2 regions of the Huintestinicola butyrica genome follow, and region 2 is predicted to be linked to the other one. Evidence: predicted binding sites of a transcription regulator. Region 2 holds the regulator's gene; the other holds the start of a gene.
What was found. Region 2 encodes NrdR, which represses ribonucleotide reductase genes. Its sites were predicted from a motif close to CACNANATNTNGTG; they were not measured.
Positions count from the first base shown of each region.

Region 1: nrdD (anaerobic ribonucleoside-triphosphate reductase) is a predicted target of NrdR. The motif match lies at 3,562-3,575, and genes of this name have one in related genera.

Region 1 is NZ_JAOQKB010000009.1:31,370-37,838, forward strand. It holds gene OCV68_RS10105 (iron-containing alcohol dehydrogenase) at 1-789, opposite strand, end outside; gene OCV68_RS10110 (hypothetical protein) at 1,128-1,583, shown strand; gene OCV68_RS10115 (GGDEF domain-containing phosphodiesterase) at 1,606-3,270, shown strand; gene nrdD (anaerobic ribonucleoside-triphosphate reductase) at 3,787-5,976, shown strand; gene nrdG (anaerobic ribonucleoside-triphosphate reductase activating protein) at 5,976-6,469, shown strand, end outside.
Region 2 is NZ_JAOQKB010000001.1:170,338-176,806, reverse strand. It holds gene OCV68_RS00805 (L-fucose/L-arabinose isomerase family protein) at 1-1,409, opposite strand, end outside; gene fic (protein adenylyltransferase Fic) at 1,436-2,074, opposite strand; gene OCV68_RS00795 (M15 family metallopeptidase) at 2,079-3,032, opposite strand; gene nrdR (transcriptional regulator NrdR) at 3,145-3,594, shown strand; gene OCV68_RS00785 (CCA tRNA nucleotidyltransferase) at 3,657-4,985, opposite strand; gene OCV68_RS00780 (FecR domain-containing protein) at 5,204-6,295, shown strand; gene OCV68_RS00775 (InlB B-repeat-containing protein) at 6,314-6,469, shown strand, end outside.

The DNA of each region.
Region 1 (6,469 bases), on a different contig from region 2:
GTGAGCCATGGAGTGAACGATACCCAGAAGAGCATTGGAGAATGCCATACCTGCCAGGCACTGTGCGTTGTGCATAGAATCTCTCTTAGCCATATCGCCGTTGTAGGAATCGATAAGGTCATGCTCGATCATCTTGATAGCGTGGAGAGCGAGAGGGTCGGAGTAATCACAGTGTGCTGTGGAAACATATGCCTCGATTGCGTGTGTCATAGCGTCCATACCTGTGTGAGCAACAAGCTTCTTGGGCATTGTTTCAGCCAGGTCAGGGTCAACGATAGCAACATCGGGGGTGATCTCAAAGTCAGCGATAGGATACTTTATTCCCTTGCTGTAGTCGGTGATGATAGAGAAAGCAGTTACCTCGGTAGCTGTGCCCGATGTAGAGGGGATAGCGCAGAAATGAGCCTTCTTGCGCAGCTTGGGAAGACCGAATACCTTGCACATATCCTCAAATGTTACATCGGGATATTCGTACTTTATCCACATAGCCTTTGCAGCGTCGATAGGTGAGCCGCCGCCCATAGCAATTATCCAGTCAGGCTGGAACTTGAGCATAGCGTCAGCGCCCTTCATAACAGTTTCAACTGAGGGGTCAGGCTCGATGCCTTCATAAAGCTGAACCTCCATGCCTGCTTCCTTGAGGTATTCCACAGCTCGGTCGAGAAAACCGTTTCTCTTCATTGAGCCGCCGCCCACGCAGATCATAGCTCTCTTTCCTTCGAGAGTCTTCAGAGTTTCAAGGCAACCCTTTCCGTGGTAAATATCTCTCGGTAATGTAAATCTTGCCATAAAATAAACCTCCTTATTTATTTGCAGATAACTATATTTGTAATATTCACCAAAAATATTACCTCATAGCCTTATTTTATCACACAAAATGCTGTTTGTAAAATATAAAATTATTCATATTCACATATACATTTATACATGAGCAGACCTCAATAATAAGCTTTATAGAAAAAATACCGGCATTTTTTATTTAATTTGTATAAAAATACATAAACGCTCTTGAAAAATAGAGCCTTTTATGTTATTATTATATAATAAATGGATATGGTATGAGCAGCTGTATAACAAAATGTACTAAGCTGTTTCATCTGGCTACAACAAAGAAAGGATAAAGGCTGATGAATGAATATCTGATATGCAAGGTACTTGATGAGCAGGGCAAGATATCTTTTGTGGTATTTGATGAGGACAGTATGTCGGTCAGCGAGTATGATATCGCTGATATAACCCAGAAAATAGTTCACCGTGAGATATACAACGCAAAGCTTGAAAATTCTGTTGTAAAGATAACCGACAGTAAGCACGCTCTGGCAAAGCTTACATATGAAGAGAGAAAGCACTCTACTGCATTCTATATTATCAATCAGTACAAGTCGCCCTTTGATTCGGTGATGTATGCTGCTGTAAGCAACACCGGCGAGCTGTTTGAGTTTTCGGCAAATTCCGCAGCCGACTTTTTCAAGGATAAAAAGGTGGTAAACGGATATCTCAACAAGAGCGGACTTCATGTTATAAATATTCCAACGTTTACAACAGCGCTTCATAAGTCGCTTGAGCATACCAACGTTCATTAAGGCAGAAGGAAGGTAGGAGACGGTGAGCAAGGCATTTGCGGAGGCGTTCAGCGAATATATCAGCGAAAGCGACAGATGCTTCGGCTTTGTCTGCGACCTTTCTGACGGCACTTTCAGTATTGAAAACAGCTCGGGGCATTTCAAAAGCGTGTTTGTCGAGGGGATAAATCCCATAGTGCAGCTGCAAAAGGGCGATGCCGTTCACCCTGCGGACAGGGAAATGGTGTCAATGTTCTGCGGCGAGCTGCTGGCGCCCAAAGGTGTCTCCGAGCGTGACGGCAGTCTCAGCATAAGCTTCCGCCTCAATACAGGGGAAGCAAAGTCGCCTGTATATGAGTGGGTGATAATGAATATTATCCCACGCAGCGACGGCAATGACAATATAAACAGCATTATCGGCTGTATCCATATTATGACCGCCGAGGAGCTTGTCAATAAGGATATAGTTGACAGCTTCACCAATGATACTCACCCCAAGGTTTATGAAAACAGAGTTCGCTCCATTCTCGAAAGCGGAGCGAACACCGCTTTTGTACAGTTCGATATTGAAAAATTCAGGTTTATAAACACCGAATACAGCGAAAAAACAGGCAATGACATACTTGATCACATAAGAAACGTCCTTGATGTCATATGCGCCGAGAAGCAGGTGCATTTTCGTCTTGCCGCCGATATTTTTGTTATAGTCACGGCTTATAACAGCCGTGACGAAATAGATGTTCTTATCGGAAATATAAACAGGCTTCTCAGCCGATACGGCAGCATTGAATATAAGCTTGTGTTCGGCGTGTATTTTGCCGATGAAGTGGATAAGACGGCTCCTGTGCGCATACTTATGGACCGTGTGGCTCTGGCAAGGGAATCTGTAAAGGGCAGTGCACTGAAAAATGTGGGCTATTACGCCAAAAATCAGGAAAATGTGCTTAACCTCCGTAGGCAGATAGAGGAAAGAATGTATTATGCGCTGGAGCATAACGAGTTTGAGATGTATCTTCAGCCAAAGTACAGCATTGAAGCCAATAAGATAGTTGGCGCTGAGGCGCTGGCAAGATGGCGGCACCCCGAGTACGGTCTTATTTCCCCTGCTGTCTTTATTCCCGTGTTCGAGCAGAACGGGTTTATCATCAAGCTTGATGAATACATCTGGGAGCAGGCGTGCAAGGCTGTGCGCAAGTGGATAGATATGGTCCGTGAACCTGTGACTATTTCCATAAATATTTCAAGGGTGCATCTTGACAGCGGTGACTTTATCGGCAAGCTCAATGCGCTTATCAAAAAGTATGATATTCCCCAGAAGTATATTGAGACGGAAATAACCGAAACAGTGGAAAATCCCAGAACGGAAAATGCGGTGTGTGAGCTTAAAGACAACGGCTATGTGCTGCTGATGGACGATTTTGGTTCGGGATATTCCTCCCTCAATACTCTCAAAAGCACTCCTTTTGACGTTATCAAGATAGACAGGGCGTTTTTCAGCGAATTTATGCTTTCCGAAAGGGGCAAGAAGATAATCGCCCACACTATTGCAATGTCAAAGGACATCGGTCTTGATATGGTGGCTGAGGGCGTTGAGACAAAGGAGCAGGCAAGCTTTCTTTCCCAGTGCGGCTGCGATACGGTTCAAGGCTTTTTGTATTCAAAGCCTGTCCCTCTGGCTGAATTTGAGAAAATGGCTTACGGAGCGTAAGTTTCCTGAGCGGATATTACTGATATAATTCTGCATCTGTGCATATTGTGGGCACAGGTGCAGGTTATTTTTGCGCCAATATGCGGTTATATACATATCACTTTTGGCATTAAGCGATAATCAACAAAAATTCGCTGCAAATTGAAAACGTTTTTATGCAGTTGTTAAAAGTCGCTTTTTTAAGCCGCAGATCCTGTCAAGCTATTTGTAAAAAATTGTAGGATTGCATAATAAACGCACGTCAATAGTATGAAAAATTACACTTGCCAAATATAGAAAAAGGTTGTATAATACTAGATATAGTGGTTTTGCAGATGACAGACCCGTGTATATAGTGTTCCGCCTAAGAACGGGACGGCAGATATACACAGGATTTTTTTTACGCAAAACATATATCAAGACATAAAATGAGTTGAAATTCATGTCGTTCAGGCTTGAACGATATCAAAGGAGACGGGGTTATGCTGCTTCTCGGGCTGATCGGAAGGCAGGGCTTTGAAAGGATGAGTAGATTTAATGAAGATTATCAAAAGAAACGGATCGGAAGAGAATTTTGACGTTTCAAAGATCTCCGCTGCCGTTGCAAAGGCTAACAAGGCGTGCGAAAAGGGAGCTATTTCCGCAGAGGAAATAGAGGACGTTGCCGATTACGTTGAATATAAGTGCAATAAGATGAACAGAGCCGTATCCGTGGAGGAGATCCAGGATATGGTGGAAAATCAGCTTATGGCAAAGGGCGCTTTTGAGCTGGCAAGAAGATATGTAAGATATCGCTATACCCGTTCCCTTATCCGTAAAGCCAACACTACCGACAATAAGATACTTACCCTTATCGAGTGCAGCAATGAAGAGGTCAAGCAGGAAAACTCCAACAAGAACCCTACAGTCAACAGCGTTCAGCGTGACTATATGGCAGGCGAGGTCAGCCGTGACCTTACAAAGAGACTGCTGCTCCCTCAGGATATTATAGAAGCTCACGAGCAGGGCATAATCCACTTCCATGATGCGGATTATTTTGCTCAGCATATGCACAACTGTGACCTTGTAAATCTGGAGGATATGCTCCAGAACGGCACTGTTATCAGCGAGACTCTTATTGAAAAGCCCCACAGCTTTTCCACAGCCTGCAACATCGCTACTCAGATAATCGCACAGGTTGCTTCCAACCAGTACGGCGGTCAGAGTATCAGCCTTGCACATCTGGCTCCTTTCGTTCAGATATCCCGTGAGAAGATAAAGCGTGAGTTTGATGCCGAGGTCAAGGAGCTGGGTTGTGATCCCGATGAGGAAACAAGAGCAAGAATAGTTGAGGATCGCCTGCGCAAGGAGATAACAAGAGGCGTTCAGACTATCCAGTATCAGGTCGTAACTCTTTTGACCACCAACGGACAGGCTCCCTTTGTTACCGTATTCATGTACCTTAACGAAGCAAAGAACGAGCGTGAGAAGAAAGACCTTGCAATGATAATCGAGGAAACTCTCAGGCAGAGATACCAGGGCGTAAAGAACGAGTCAGGCGTGTGGGTAACTCCCGCATTCCCCAAGCTTATTTATGTGCTTGAGGACGATAACGTTGACGAAGGCTCCGAGTATTATTATCTGACCGAGCTTGCGGCTAAATGCACCGCAAAGAGAATGGTTCCCGACTATATTTCCGAAAAGAAGATGAAGGAGCTTAAAGGTGACGTTTACACCTGCATGGGCTGCCGTTCATTCCTTACCGCCGACCGTTCTTACAAGAAGGGCAACCTTGCAAATGCAGGAAACTACAAGGAAGGCGAGCATAAATATTACGGACGCTTCAATCAGGGCGTTGTTACCATCAATCTGGTGGATATCGGACTCAGCGCAGGCAAGGATATGAACAAGTTCTGGTCGATATTCGACGAAAGAATGGATCTTTGCCACAGAGCACTCAGATGCCGCCACGAACGTCTCAAGGGTACTCTTTCCGATGTTGCGCCTATCCTCTGGCAGTACGGCGCTCTTGCCCGACTGAAAAAGGGCGAGGAGATAGACAGGCTGCTTTACGATGGATATTCCACCATTTCCCTTGGCTATGCAGGTCTCTGGGAGTGCGTTTACAGCCTTATCGGCAAGAAGCTCACCGAGCCTGAGGGCAAGGAGCTCGGACTTGAGATAATGCGCAAGCTCAATGAGTACTGCGCTAAGTGGAAGGACGAGGAAAACATCGACTACAGTATCTACGGAACTCCTCTCGAATCCACCACCTACGAGTTTGCAAAGTGCCTCCAGAAGCGCTTTGGCATCGTAAAGGGCGTTACCGATAAGAATTACATCACAAACAGCTATCACGTTCACGTTACCGAGCCTGTGGACGCTTTCACAAAGCTGAAGCTTGAATCCGAGTTCCAGGCGCTTTCTCCCGGAGGAGCTATCAGCTATGTTGAGGTGCCAAATATGCTCCACAACATTTCTGCTGTAATGCAGGTCATCAGATTTATCTATGACAATATCATGTATGCCGAGCTCAACACCAAGAGCGACTACTGCCAGGTATGCGGCTACGACGGCGAGATAAAGATCGTCGAGGACGACGGCAAGCTGGTATGGGAGTGCCCTCAGTGCGGAAACCGTAATCAGGACAAGATGAACGTTGCCAGACGTACCTGCGGATACATTGGCACCCAGTTCTGGAATCAGGGAAGAACTCAGGAGATCAAGGAGAGGGTGCTTCATCTGTAATGAGGTACGGTGAAATAAAAAACTGTGATATAGCCAACGGCGAGGGCGTAAGAGTAACGCTCTTCGTCTCGGGCTGTACCCATCACTGCAAGGGTTGCTTCAATCCCGATACATGGGATTTTGATTATGGTATGCCTTATACCACAGAGACGGAGGAGAGCATTACCGATATGCTCCGTCCGTCATATATAAACGGACTTACTCTTCTGGGCGGCGAGCCTATGGAGCCTGATAATCAGCGTGCGCTGCTTTCGCTGGTCAAGCGTGTAAAGCTGCTTTTCCCCGAAAAGGACATTTGGTGCTATTCGGGTTATACCTTTGAGGAGCTGACAGAGGAGAGCCGTGCAAGGTGCGAGTGTACCGATGAGTTGCTGTCATACATTGATGTTCTTGTTGACGGCGAATTTGTAGAGGAAAAGAAGAACATCAGCCTTGCGTTCAGAGGCTCGGAAAACCAGAGGATAATCGACCTGAAAAAGACCTTTGAAAAGGG
Region 2 (6,469 bases):
TATCTGAACACATTGAACAGAGCCTTGCCGTTGTGAGCAAAGGTCACAGCGCCGTGGTGAGGGAATCTGCCCTCGATAAGCACATGGCGGTAAAATCTTCCCATTTCGTTGATGGCAAAAATTCCAATGCCGCCGAAGGAACGTGTGGCAACAGGGAGTATCTCGCCCTCTGCAACGTATGCCGCAAGCTGAGCGTCAGCTGTGGACTGGAGACGGAAGAAGGTTATCTGAGAGGGAATGATATCGCCCTCGAGAGTACCTCTTGTGATATCAGGCTCCTTATCAGGCTCCAGACCTCTGTGCATGATGAGCTGATACTTCATCTCGCAGGAGGTAAGCTTCTTTGCGGTGGTGTTTCCGCAGTGGAAGCCCATGAATGTGTCTGTATGAGCATAAGTGAACTTGCCCTTGATGTCATTCTCGTAAATGTCCGCAGGAACAGTGTTGTTGATATCAAGCAGTGTTACCGCATCATCGGAAACGCACTGTCCTATGTACTCGCTTACAGCTCCCCAGATATCAACCTCGCAGGAAACAGGAATGCCTCTTCCCGTAAGACGACTGTTAACATAGCAGGGAACGAAGCCGAACTGTGTCTGGAAAGAGGGCCAGCACTTGTTGGCAAAGATAACAAATTCTCTTTCGCCCTTGTGCTCCTCAGCCCAGTCAAGGAGAGTTATCTCATACTGAGCAAGCTTGGGGAGAATGCCGGGCATCTTGTTGCCCTGTCCAAGCTCCTCAGCCATTTCGGCAACGACCTTTTCGATCCTTGCATCGCCTGCATGAGCATTGAATGCAGCAAACAGGTCAAGCTCGGAGTTTTCCTCTATCTCAGCGCCCAGATTGTAGATTCGTGCGATAGGTGCGTTGCAGGCAAGGAAGTCCTGAGGACGGGGGCCAAAGGAGATGACCTTGAGCTTTGAAAGACCGAGAACGACTCTTGCCACGGGGATAAATCCGCCTATCATATCAGCCACTTCATCGGCAGTGCCTACGGGATATTCGGGGATATAAGCCTTAACGCCTCTAAGCCCCAGGTTGTAGCTTGCGTTGAGCATACCGCAGTATGCGTCTCCTCTGCCGCTCACAAGGTTATCGCCTGTTTCCTCGGCAGCAGCCGCAAACATTACAGGCAGACCAAATCTCTTGGCAAGGAGAGTTTCGGCAGTCTCGGGGCCGAAGTTGCCCAAATATACCACCAGTGCATTTACTCCCGCTTCTTTCAGCTCTTCCACCGCTTTGAGCATATCCTTTTCGCTCTCAACTGTGGTGGGACATTCATAAACATCTATTCCTTTTGCGGAACAGGCCTTGCATACGGCTGTTCTTCTGCCTGCGGAAAGGCTTGCGGGGAAGCAGTCACGGCTCACCGCAACTATTCCGAGACGTATTTCGGGCATATTCATCATCTTATTCATATTTATATCTCCTTTTTTCAGGGGCATTCCCTGTTTATTTTATTGTGCAATTCCGACAGACGGGCTGTACTGTAGGCAGTGTAACCCTCGTAATAATAGCTGTTGTCGATGCCTTTCATAAAGGTATCACGGTCGCTTATCCTGTCGGTGAGAGCCGAAGCGATGACCGCCTTGATGTCCCTGTCGCTTACGGGGCTGTGCTCCATGGCGGCAAGATAGCTTTCCTTGTCAACGCTGTTCCAGTCGGTGACTTTGCCAAGGGAGGCTTTCAGCATAAGGTCGAGCCATATGCGCATACTGCGCCCGTTGCCCTCCCTGAACGGGTGAGCAATGTTCATTTCAACATATTTTTCGATTATCTCATCAAAGCTGCTCTGGGGCATCTTTTCCACTGCCGCCAGCGCATCTTCAAGATACATGACCGAAGCAAAGCGAAATTTTCCCTTTGAGATATTGACCGTCCGCAGCTTTCCCGCAAAATCATAGATGTCACAGAAAAGGAAACGGTGTATCTCACACAAAGTGGACACTGTTCCCGCTTCAAGCGTATCAAGGAAGCCGCTTTCAAACATCACGGAAGCCTTTGTTTTGCTTATCCGCTCCTCTTCACGGGCAAGCTCCGCAGAGTTTGTGATGCCAAGCTTATTTTCAAGCATATTCTCACTCCAGTGTCGGTATATGGCTGACAGCAACGCCGTCCTTATCCACCCAGTTCATTTCCTCAAAATATTCTTCAAGAGTGACCTGCTTGTCGGTAAGGAGCTTTGCATAATATACGCCCACAAAGCGGTAATGCCAAGGCTCGTAGATTATGCCCGTAATATCCTCCTTGCCCTCGGGATAGCGGAGGATAAAACCATAATCCGCTGCGTGCTCCCGGAGCCACTTGTACGCCTCAGTATTCTTGAAGCCGTCGTCGTTCATATCAACATATTCATCAGACATGATATCCGCCGCAAGACCTGCGTTATGCTCGCTGTAGCCGGGGAGCTGCACCTCTTTCAGAGTATCGGCATAAGCCTCATCATAGGTCATTCCCCTGTTGTCCATACGATCCTGCACGCTCTTGTCAAAGTTCTTCTGCTGATACTCCACAGAGCGGTAGGCGGACATAACTATGAGCTGATGTCCGTCCTCAGAGGCAGCCTTGAGCATCTGGGTCATATATTCGGACATTCTTGCGTCCATGTAATATTCTCTCCAGCTCTCATAGACCTTAGCAGTCTCGATGCCGTCGCAGTATTCGGCAGAAACGGGGTTTTTGCCGTTTACCAGGAACATCGCCCAAACGTTGTCCGCATCGGCAGGGTCGGGCATAGGCTCAGCCGCAGCCTCGGTCTCGGAAACATCGGTAACATCGCCATCGGACACACCGGTCTCCGGTCCCTCAGCGTCAGTCACGCCAGCCTCGTCAGTTCCGTCAGACGGAAGTGTCTCGGAGCCTGCCTGCTGTGTGTCGGAAGCACCCGAAGTCTCAGCGGGAAGCTTGTTTTCAGATGTGATATCATCGGTTTTACCTTTGGAAAAATGCGCCATTAAAAACACCGCCGCAAATAAAATTACAGTTGATACCGCAAATATCCTTACGCCGTTATATTTTCTTCTTTTCCTCAATTATTATCATCCTTTTGTTATCAAAATATTGACATCTGACCGCAGAAATTGTATAATATAATTGTAGTATGTGTATGCAAACTATGTACTCATAGGCGAGGAGGCCATAAAAATGAAATGCCCGTTCTGCGGATTTGAAGATACCAAAGTTATAGATTCACGTTTTATCGACGGAAAAAAGCGCCGCCGCCGCCGCTGTACCAACTGCGGAAGGCGTTTTACCACCTACGAATGCGTTGAACTGCCCGAGCTGCTTGTTAATAAAAAGGACAACACTTATGAGCCTTTTGACAGGAACAAGCTTATCAGAGGGCTTTCATTTGCCGTCAAGAAGCGTCCCGTCCCCGGCTCTGCCATTATCGCCATTGCCGACAGCATCGAAAACTACTGCGCCAACAATATGCTCAGCCAGATATCCACAAGCGAGATAAGCGATATGGTGCTCGAGCAACTCAAAAAGCTGGACGAGGTGGCATATGTCCGTTTCGCCTCGGTAAACAAGGATTTCAGCGATGTTGACTGCTTCCTTGATCTTATCAGCGACCTTCGCAAGGATAAGTAAACCGCATTATATATTATTCCCACAAATTTATATTGATACACGGGGGTATATCCCCCGTTTTTTTATTGCTGCAAGCTCTGTGCCGCCGTAAGAAGAGCTTCCTTTTCATTGGGCAGCTCCTCGTCAATGACCTTGGAAAGCAGCTTGTCAAGGGCCTCCCCTATCTGCCTGCCGCTTATGCCCAGCGCCGCAATATCATTGCCGTTGATAGCCAGCTGCCTGAGCGAAAAACACTCATCGCTGCGAACTATCTCATATGCAATTATCTTCATGCCGTCAAGCACAGGGATACGTTCAAGGCAGAAGCTCTGCTTTGCACGGTTATCGCCTTTCATGACCTCAATGAGCCGTATGAACTGCTCCATGCCCATTACCGAAACAAGGCGCCTTACCACACGCTTGCTCTCAATGGGAGTAACGTAGTGATATTTTATAAGCTCCGTCACATTTCGCACGGTCTCACCGTTAAAATGCAGCCTTTCCATAATCTTTTCAGCCATTTCGGCGCTTTGCTTTTCATGGCCGAAGAAATGCCTGTGACCCTCATCATCTGTGCGGCAGCAGGCAGGCTTTGCTATGTCATGGAACAGCAGTGCCAGGCGGACATACTTATCGGGCTTGGATCTTTCAACAGCGTGGGCAATGTGCCCCCACACGTCATATACATGATACCTGCTCTTCTGGTCAAAGCCGTTGCAGGGGGTTATCTCGGGGATAATTGTGCTGAAAACATCGCTGAATTCCATCATGAGAGTGCATGGGGTCTTTCCTGTTACAAAGCGGGTAAGCTCGCTGCTTATGCGCTCGGCTGATATCTCTTTGAGCAGATATTTCTTCTCGTGGATCGCACGGGCTGTTTCGGCGTCAATGACAAAGCCCAGCTCGGAAGCAAATCTTAGAGCACGTAGGATACGCAGTGCGTCCTCCTCAAATCTTTCGTATGGGTCGCCAACGCAGCGGACAACACGCTCGATGATATCGTCCTGACCGCCGAACTTATCCACCAGCCCTCTTTCGGGGGAATACGCCATGGCGTTCATAGTGAAATCACGCCGTGAAAGGTCGTCCTCCAGGCGGGGCGTGAAACAGACAGTATCGGGTCTGCGGTGATCGGCATATGTACCGTCAATGCGGTAGGTGGTGATCTCCACATTTTCTCCGCCGCTGACAACTGTTACGGTGCCGTGCTTTATCCCAGTTTCAATAACGGTAAAGTCCTCGAAACAGGCAGCAGTCTGCCGGGGAAGAGCGTTTGTGGTGATATCATAATCACTCGGTTCTCTGCCCATAAGCCCGTCACGGACACAGCCGCCCGCCAGATAGGCTTCATAGCCTGCGTTATGGAGTTTGTCAAGTACGATACTTATGTTATCGGGTATATTTATTGTCATCTTCTGCCTTGCTCCCTTGGCCGCCCAAAGCGAAAAATTTACTGTTTATTATTATAACACATATTTCTGCAAATTGCAATAATTTGTGAGAGGATTTAAAACAGCACAAATCATCAAAATGAAATTTCTGCCGCCGTTTGACAAATCACGCAGAGTATGATATAATATATGGAATAATGCTCACAATTCTCTTAGCATCGGAGTGTGAATATAAACAAATGAATATAAATGCTCGGTCACGATTGAAGCATTCGGCGACTGTTATCCTTTACGCCGTGCTGATGGCTGTGATTATCATCGGCATTATCGCCGCATGGATAATTGTCTCGGGCAGGAACAGGATAGCCATTGACGAGGTCTATGGCAATGTCATCGTGGAGCGAAGCGGCGGGCAGATAAGTGCCAAGCAAGGTATGCGGCTGGAAAGCGGTGACTGCGTAAAGGTTCTGTCAGGCGGCTCCGCACGGATAACGCTGGGCAGGGACAGGTACATATATCCTGAGGCTGATTCGGCTGTGACTGTTACCCGCAGCAAGGAAGACAAGTCTTTCGGGGCTGAACTGCTGACGGGCGCTGCGGCGGTTAGGCTTGACAAAGCTGCCGATATAAAGGTATCTGCGCTGAATGTTATCGTTACGGCAAGCGGCTCTGTTTTCAGGGTAAGCCGTACCGATAATGCAGCAGAGATCATTTGTGCTGACGGCGAGGCTGATATCTCAGGCGGCGGCACAGCTCAAAAGCTTGCGGCAGGCAGTCTTGCACGGCTAACATCGTCAAGCGGAGAAATAACGCTCACGCTGGAAGAGGCGGAGGTTTCCGCTCTTCCCGAAAGCGCTCTGAAAAGCCTTATGCGTATCGCTTCACAGCGCAGCATGATGTTCTCTCTCAACAGCCTTGGCGGTGCATATCTGGCGCTTGATGAAAATATAGCGGCAACGGAGATATCGGAAGCTGTTTCCGAAAGCATTGCGGAAACTACCGTATCCGAAACGACTGTATCCGAAACCGAAACTTCCCCAAGCGAGGAAACTGCCGAAACAGTATCGGAGCCAGTTACGGAAATATCCGAAACAACGGTTTCGGGAACAGATATTTCCGAAGCAACGACTTTTGAAACAACGTTTTCAGAAACAACATTTTCGGAAACTACATCATCACAGACCACAGCTTCGGAAACCTATTATGAAACCCAAACTTCTGCTGAGACAGTCTCCGAAACCACAGCACCGACTGTAGAAACCACGCAGACAACCACACCCACAATACCATGGTGGGAGATCATAAATTCGGCTGAACGTGACAGCCGCTGACTGAAAGGACACTGATATATGAAAAGCTTTAAAACCGCAATAATCGCAGGAGCCCTTGCTCTTGTCGCTGTGATAGCCACGGTGATCGTGCTTACATCGGGCAGCAGCGGCTACGGACTGTACATATCCTCTGTTTCGGGCGATGTTGTTATCAGCAACGCCGAGGGCACAACT